One region of the Priestia sp. SB1 genome, then DNA from elsewhere that is predicted to be linked to it. Evidence: riboswitches for the same ligand, from Rfam matches in the RefSeq annotation. Region 1 holds a riboswitch; the other holds the start of a gene.
What was found. Region 1 has a riboswitch for cobalamin ahead of WKH56_RS28685 (ABC transporter substrate-binding protein). Riboswitches for the same ligand answer to the same signal wherever they lie in the genome.

Region 2: linked by a shared signal. The riboswitch ahead of WKH56_RS05160 (ribonucleoside-diphosphate reductase subunit alpha) and the one ahead of WKH56_RS28685 (ABC transporter substrate-binding protein) in region 1 are both predicted to bind cobalamin.

Annotation. Positions count from the first base shown of each region.
Region 1 is NZ_JBBJSS010000009.1:179,068-182,534, reverse strand. It holds gene WKH56_RS28690 (adenosylcobinamide amidohydrolase) at 1-303, opposite strand, end outside; gene WKH56_RS28685 (ABC transporter substrate-binding protein) at 392-1,351, opposite strand; cobalamin riboswitch at 1,611-1,743, opposite strand; gene WKH56_RS28680 (thioredoxin family protein) at 1,834-2,148, opposite strand; gene WKH56_RS28675 (YpjP family protein) at 2,337-2,939, opposite strand; gene WKH56_RS28670 (class I SAM-dependent methyltransferase) at 3,320-3,467, opposite strand, start outside.
Region 2 is NZ_JBBJSS010000001.1:998,524-1,001,990, reverse strand. It holds gene WKH56_RS05170 (o-succinylbenzoate--CoA ligase) at 1-384, shown strand, start outside; gene menC (o-succinylbenzoate synthase) at 388-1,491, shown strand; cobalamin riboswitch at 1,770-1,955, shown strand; gene WKH56_RS05160 (ribonucleoside-diphosphate reductase subunit alpha) at 2,089-3,467, shown strand, end outside.

The sequences.
Region 1 (3,467 bases):
AACAGCTTCGTCAGCTGTAATATCTACTGCGTTTCCTACTCCAGCCGTTATCACGGAAGCTACTCTTACTCCGTAGCCTTCGTAACAGTAAACCGCTCTTTCTTTTAACCAAACCGCTGTCATCAACCCTACGATTTGCTCATGGCGCACATTTTCTTTCATCAAATATTGCTCATACTCTAAAGAAGGAGTATCTGAATAATAGTCTTTATGAACAAATCGATTGTAAAAGGTGTCCGTTTCCATGATGCCTGTTCCTAAAACGCCTGAGCTGTATGTTTTATAAGAAGTCTCGGTTTTCATGATTAAAAGCTCAGGCCGTTCTTCAATTTTAAGATGTGAAAAGGGACCAATCCCCTTTTCAATTCGAACTGGAATATGGTCCCTCTTTTTATTTATTGTACACCTCAGGGTATACTGCTTTTGCTAAGTCCTCTAAGCCATCTACAATACGAGGTCCTAAGCGGTTGATTTTGTTTTGATCAACCTTTTCGATGTTCCCCTCTTTTACAGCAGTCATGCTGCTCCAAGCGGGACGCTTCATAATCTCATTTTTGTCTGCATCATACGTTGCGATAATAACGTCAGGGTTTAACTTAACAACTTGCTCTTCAGAAAACTTAACCCAACCCTTTTCACTAGCCGCTACGTTATCAGCACCGATCATAGTAAGCATTTCGTTCATGAACGTACCTTTTCCTGTTGTATAAATCTCAGGAGCTCCCGATACCTCTATCCATACTTTTTTACGATCTTCTTTTGAAATCGTTTTTGCTTTTTTCTCAATTGAAGCTACTTTTTCTTTCATGTCTTTAATTGTTTGATTAGCTTCTTTTGTTTTACCCGTTAATTTACCAATTTGCGTAATAGAATCATAAACCGTATCAAACGTTGTTGAATCTTTTACAACAAATACCGGAATACCCGCACTTTCAATTTGTTTAAATACTTCATCTGAAACGCCCATACTTGAAGCGTGTGCCAGCACTAAATCAGGATTTAAAGCAATAACTTTTTCTGCATTAACGTTCATATCTCCCACCTGCGCTTTTTTCTTTACGCTTTTAGGATAATCATCGTTGCTTGTGACACCGACTAATTCTTTCTCAAGGCCAAGGGCATATACAATCTCCGTATTACTTGGCATTAATGAAACAATTTTCTTAGGCTGTTTTTTCAACGTAATTTCTTTATCACGCGCGTCTTTTACCTTCACTGGAAATGCAGCTTGTGACGTTTGTTCTGTATCTTGCTTCGTTTTTTTATCACTGTTGCTTTGGCTGCCTGCACCGCATGCAGCAAGTACGATGACTAACAGCGCAATAATGGAATACGAAAGCCATTTTTTCATCTAAATACTCCCCCTATATATTGTTCATTGTGAATACGAAACCTCCACGTTAAAGAAAAAGCAAATGATCATGCAAAAAGCAGCGCTATCCCGTTTTTTCCGCTTTGACTATGTATACTGCTCGGCAGCAGCTTCAAAATAAAAAAGCTTTACTTTCAATTGAAAGCAAAGCAGGTAACGTCAAGATAAGCAGGAAAAGAATCCGTTCACTATACTTGATATGTATGTTCATTACCCTGCTTCACCCTTCCTCGAAGGTTTCACAGCTAACAATAAGGCAGGTCTCCTGACTTACGCACAAAGCGCTTACAGTGGCGGGACCGCGCTGGTTTTTCACCAGACTTCCCTTTTCACTCAATCTTTAAATTGAGACCTTATTGCTTTACGATTATTCACTTGTCCTAGTATACCCCACTCATCGAAAAATGGAAATAGCCATTCTCACAAAAAAAGCTGCGAGAATGCTCTCGCAGCTTAGGGAATTAAAGAGTTGCTAAAAATTCACGGACCGCTTCAGGCGTTTTAGCATTTGCACTGTGCAGGTGCGCAATTTTTTCACCGTTTTTATATACAAGAAGAGAGGGAATACCCATTACATTGTTTTCAGCAGAAAGTTCTTCAAACTCATCCTTGTCAATTTTAAACCATGCTTTATCTGTATTTTCGTCAACGATTTCATCAATAAACATATCCAAACGTTTGCAATCAGGACACCACGTTGTCGTAAAAATCCCAACGCTTAGTGTTTCATTCTTAATTTGTTCGCGAAATTGTTTTTCTTCCGTAAATTGTTTCATTGTGTTACCTCCAGCGTCTATTCGTTCCTTCCTACAACTCTATAGTAAGAAGTCTGACTTCATTATAAACGATTTTTTTATCGTTGTGCTAATGTTTCAGCTTATTTAGACCATAACGGTTTTAGACGTAAAAAAATGCTAGCTTAAAAAAGCTAACATTTCGAAATTGTAGAATGTTGTGTCTATTATCAGCTGAACCACTTAGGCGGCATGTTTCGGTTCCAATAAATTTTCCCTAAATCATAATGCTTTTGAAAATTATCTGCGGCCGCATGATAGTGAAAATTAAACCAGTATCCATCTTTTGGAGGATTTTCACGCCGTACATGAAACCGTATTAAGTCCTGACCGGTTTCCCGGTCATATACATGGAAAATCTTTTCACCGTAGCCAGCAGCAGGGTGCTCGCTTATCTCGAGATTCTGAATTGACTGTTCACGTTCAGTGCCAATGTCGGTCAGCACTTCTTCAATTTTAGGTAACACTGCTTGACGAAATTCATCTTCAATGACAGGACCAATTTTTGTTCCGAATTTTTCCACTGACTGTTTTTCAGCTGATTCCATTGCATACGTAACAAATGATGAAACGTCTTCATATTTTGGTTCTTCATATGGCAAATGAATATCTTCTATAACAGCTGTGACAGGAGTTGTTTCTCTTACATACCCTGCTTTATGTTGCTTGTCCGCTTTTGCATCATCAACGTATAAATATTCTGGTGGAGTGACAAGCCCAAATGTAAATACTGTAATAAATACAATTAGCATTCTTTTTATCCATCTAGGCATTCGTATCTTTCCTTTCTCATCTTTTCCCATATGGTCTTTTCATATTGTAAAATTCATTATCATAACTCACTAGGTATTGTAACATACTTATTAATTTTTTACCTATATTTGCTTATTCATTTATGCTGTCTACGGGCATTTGACGACTTTTCAGTTACCACCTTCCTTCTTCTGTTTGAGGTTGTCACACCGAGCGGAAACCTATACAAGATATTCCTTTTTTGCTGGATGCTTAAACACAAAAGTATTTTTATGTTCAAAAATATATCATACTTTTATGAACTTTAGATGAAATTCATAAAAAAAACTTCCAAAACTTTTTAATTCCTAAAAGGTTTTGGAAGTCTTTTCAATGAGCGTAATTAATTTTACTTTTTTGGTTATTTTTGTATATAAATTGTCCCGTAATGAAATTTTGATGTTTTTCGTTTTTGCACAGTAAATCCATGCTCTTTAAAACGACTGCTTTTCCAATGATCTTTTAGCACGACCTTTTGTTTGGCTACTCTTTTTGCTTCTTGTATAGCC
Region 2 (3,467 bases), on a different contig from region 1:
CAACAAGGCTGGTTCTATACAGGAGATATCGGGAAAGTGGATGAAGAAGGCTTTCTATATGTATTAGACAGACGTTCGGACCTTATTATTTCAGGTGGAGAAAATGTATATCCAGCTGAAATTGAAAATGTTTTGTTGAAGCATCCGGCTGTTAAAGAGGCCGGTGTAACGGGAGTAGCCGATGGAAAATGGGGACAAGTTCCTGCAGCATGCATTGTTATAAACGAAGACGTTTCAGATGAAGAGTTATCTTTACACATTCAACAATTTTTAGCAAAGTACAAACTTCCAAAGTATTTCGTTCGAGTAGAGGAGCTACCGCGAACGGCCTCTAATAAAATCATACGCCGGAAGCTATCATCGTTCATACAGAAAGGAATTTAATCGATGATTATCAAAAAAGTACATCTTTATAAAATTGACATGAAGCTTCTTTCTCCTTTTTCAACAAGCTATGGTACGGTCCAGGATCGAGAATTGATTTTGCTTGAAGTAGAAGATGAAAAAGGATTTACAGGATGGGGAGAAGTCGTTGCTTTTTCATCTCCTTGGTATACGGAAGAAACGATTCGGACATGTTTTCATATGTTAGACGATTTTTTAATTCCTTCTCTTCTTCACCAGCAGCTTCAAAAACCAGAGGATGTTCAAAAGTTATTCAAACCTCTAAAGCGCAACAACATGGCTAAAGCAGCTTTGGACTGTGCTGTATGGGATTTGTATGCAAAGCGCCAAAATAAGCCCTTAGCCGAAGTAATTGGCGGAGTAAGGCCTGCTGTAGAAGCTGGAGTGGTAGTTGGCTTAAATGATATTTCCATCATGAAAGAACAAATAAAGACTTATATGAAAGATGGTTATAAGCGCTTTAAAGTGAAAATTAAGCCAGGCGCTGACTATGAGCTACTGAAACAAATTCGAGATGAATTTCCAAGCATTCCTCTTATGGCTGATGCCAATTCAGCCTATACGTTAAGCGATAGTGATTCATTGAAAAAACTAGATGAATTGAATTTAATGATGATCGAACAGCCGTTAAGTTCGGATGATATCCTTGATCATCGATTATTACAAAAGCAAATGAAGACGCCGATTTGCTTAGATGAAAGTATTGTGAGCTATGAAGATGCACGTCATGCAATCGAACAAAAAAGCTGCAAGATTATCAATGTGAAAATCGGTCGAGTTGGCGGAATGTCTGTAGCAAAAAAAATTCATGATTTATGCGCCCTACACGGTGTAAGGCTTTGGGTTGGCGGAATGTTAGAAGCCGGGATTTCACGAGCTCATAACATCGCCCTTGCCACACTGCCTTCTTTCACGATACCAGGTGACATTTCTGCGTCGTCTCGCTATTGGGAAAAAGATATTATTAAGCCCGAAGTAGAGGTAGAAGCCGGAGTAATAAAGGTGAAGGAAAAACCGGGGATCGGATACGATATTGATAAAAAGTTTATCAAAACAATCACAGCATTTGAAAAAGAATACAAATAATTAAAAACCGTTTTTTATGAAAAACGGTTTTTTTATTGATGTTGGCAATGTTTAGTAGAAAAATAGGACAAATTTTTTAAAAAGAGCACATTGTTCCATCAAGCGTGTCAAAACATGTTATGATGGAGTAGTTTGATGAAAAAAGTCGAAGGATTTTATCGTAAAAAACAAAATTATTTTTGAAAATAGGTTGATAGTTTTCTAAGTTGTCCTATATAATGTGTTTATAACATAACACAATATGTTGTTTGTTAAACAATAATAAAATACTATATTTTGTGTTTTCCAGTGAAAAAGGTGTCTGATAAAAAGACTTAAAAGGGAATTTGGTGAAAATCCAAAGCTGTCCCCGCAACTGTGAATGCTGATGAAATAAGGAGATCCACTGTGAGTAAACATCATGGGAAGGCCTTAAAGTAAAAAGAAGCATAAGTCAGGAGACCTGCCTTTTTTATGTCGTTTTATCTTCTTCGGGAGGTGAGAGGGTAGAGCGAGGATTGAGAAAAGACTTAGTGTCTTCTTCTATCTTCGTTCTATTCGCTCACCGAGGTACGGTGAGCGATTTTTTATTTTGAAGTGAAGAGAGGAGCCATATTTATGGTGAATACATTAAAGCCTACAATTCTACATGAATTAACTGCATATATTGAACGTTTAAAAAAAGAATTTACGCAGCTTGATTTTTCTTTGTATGAGGAAAAGGTTATTCAAACTGTTACAGTAAAGGAAAATATGACGGACGAAAAGGTTGCAAACGTACTAATTTTGGCAGCCCTAGAGCGTATTTCAATGGAAGAACCAGATTGGACGTACGTGGCGGCAGACGTCTACTTAAACGAACTATATCGAAAAGCAGCGGACAACCGAGGTTATGATAAAAAAGAGAAGTACGGTTCGTTTTATCAGCTTATTCAAGAACTAACAAAAATCGGCATTTATAATAAACAGCTATTAAAAACATATACAGAAGAAGAAATTAATGAAATTGCTTCAGTCATTATTCCTGAACGCGATCGTTTATTTACATACATTGGATTGCTGACATTAGCAGATCGCTATTTAGCGACATCACATGATAAGCGTGTATACGAATTACCGCAAGAACGTTTTCTTATCATTGCTATGACGCTGATGTCTCAAGAAAAGAAAGAAAATCGAACAGCATTAGTAAAAGAAGCGTACTGGGCGCTTTCTAGTCTATATATGACGGTTGCCACACCAACACTCTCAAACGCAGGAAAGAGCTACGGACAGCTATCTAGCTGCTTTATTGATACGATTGATGACAGCTTACGCGGTATTTATGATAGCAATACAGATTTGGCCACGCTTAGTAAAAATGGAGGCGGAATTGGTGTCTACCTCGGTCATATTAGAAGCCGAGGAAGTGATATAAAAGGTTTTAAAGGCGTATCATCAGGAACAATTCCATGGATGAAACAGCTAAATAATACGGCTGTAAGTGTCGATCAGCTAGGTCAACGACAAGGAGCTATTGCCGTGTATTTAGACGTTTGGCATAAAGACATTTTTTCATTCTTAGACGCGCGTTTGAACAATGGTGATGAACGCCAGCGCACGCATGATTTATTCACTGGCGTATGTTTGCCAGATTTGTTTATGGAAAAAGTAGAAGCACGTGAAGACTGGCACTTATTCGATCCTCACGAAGTTCGTACGCTGATGGGCTACTCGTTAGAAGATTTTTATGATGAAGAAGAAGGCAGCGGTTCGTTCCGCACTCGTTACGCTGAGTGTGTAAACAATGAACAGCTTTCAAGAGAAACAGTGCCTGCTATTGAGATCTTCAAGCGCATTATGCTTTCGCAGCTTGAAACGGGAACTCCTTATATGTTCTATCGTGATACGGTTAACCGAGCTAATCAAAACCGACACGCGGGCATGATTTACTGCAGTAACTTATGTACAGAAATCACACAAAACCAAAGTACAACGGTCGTAACAGAGGAAATTAC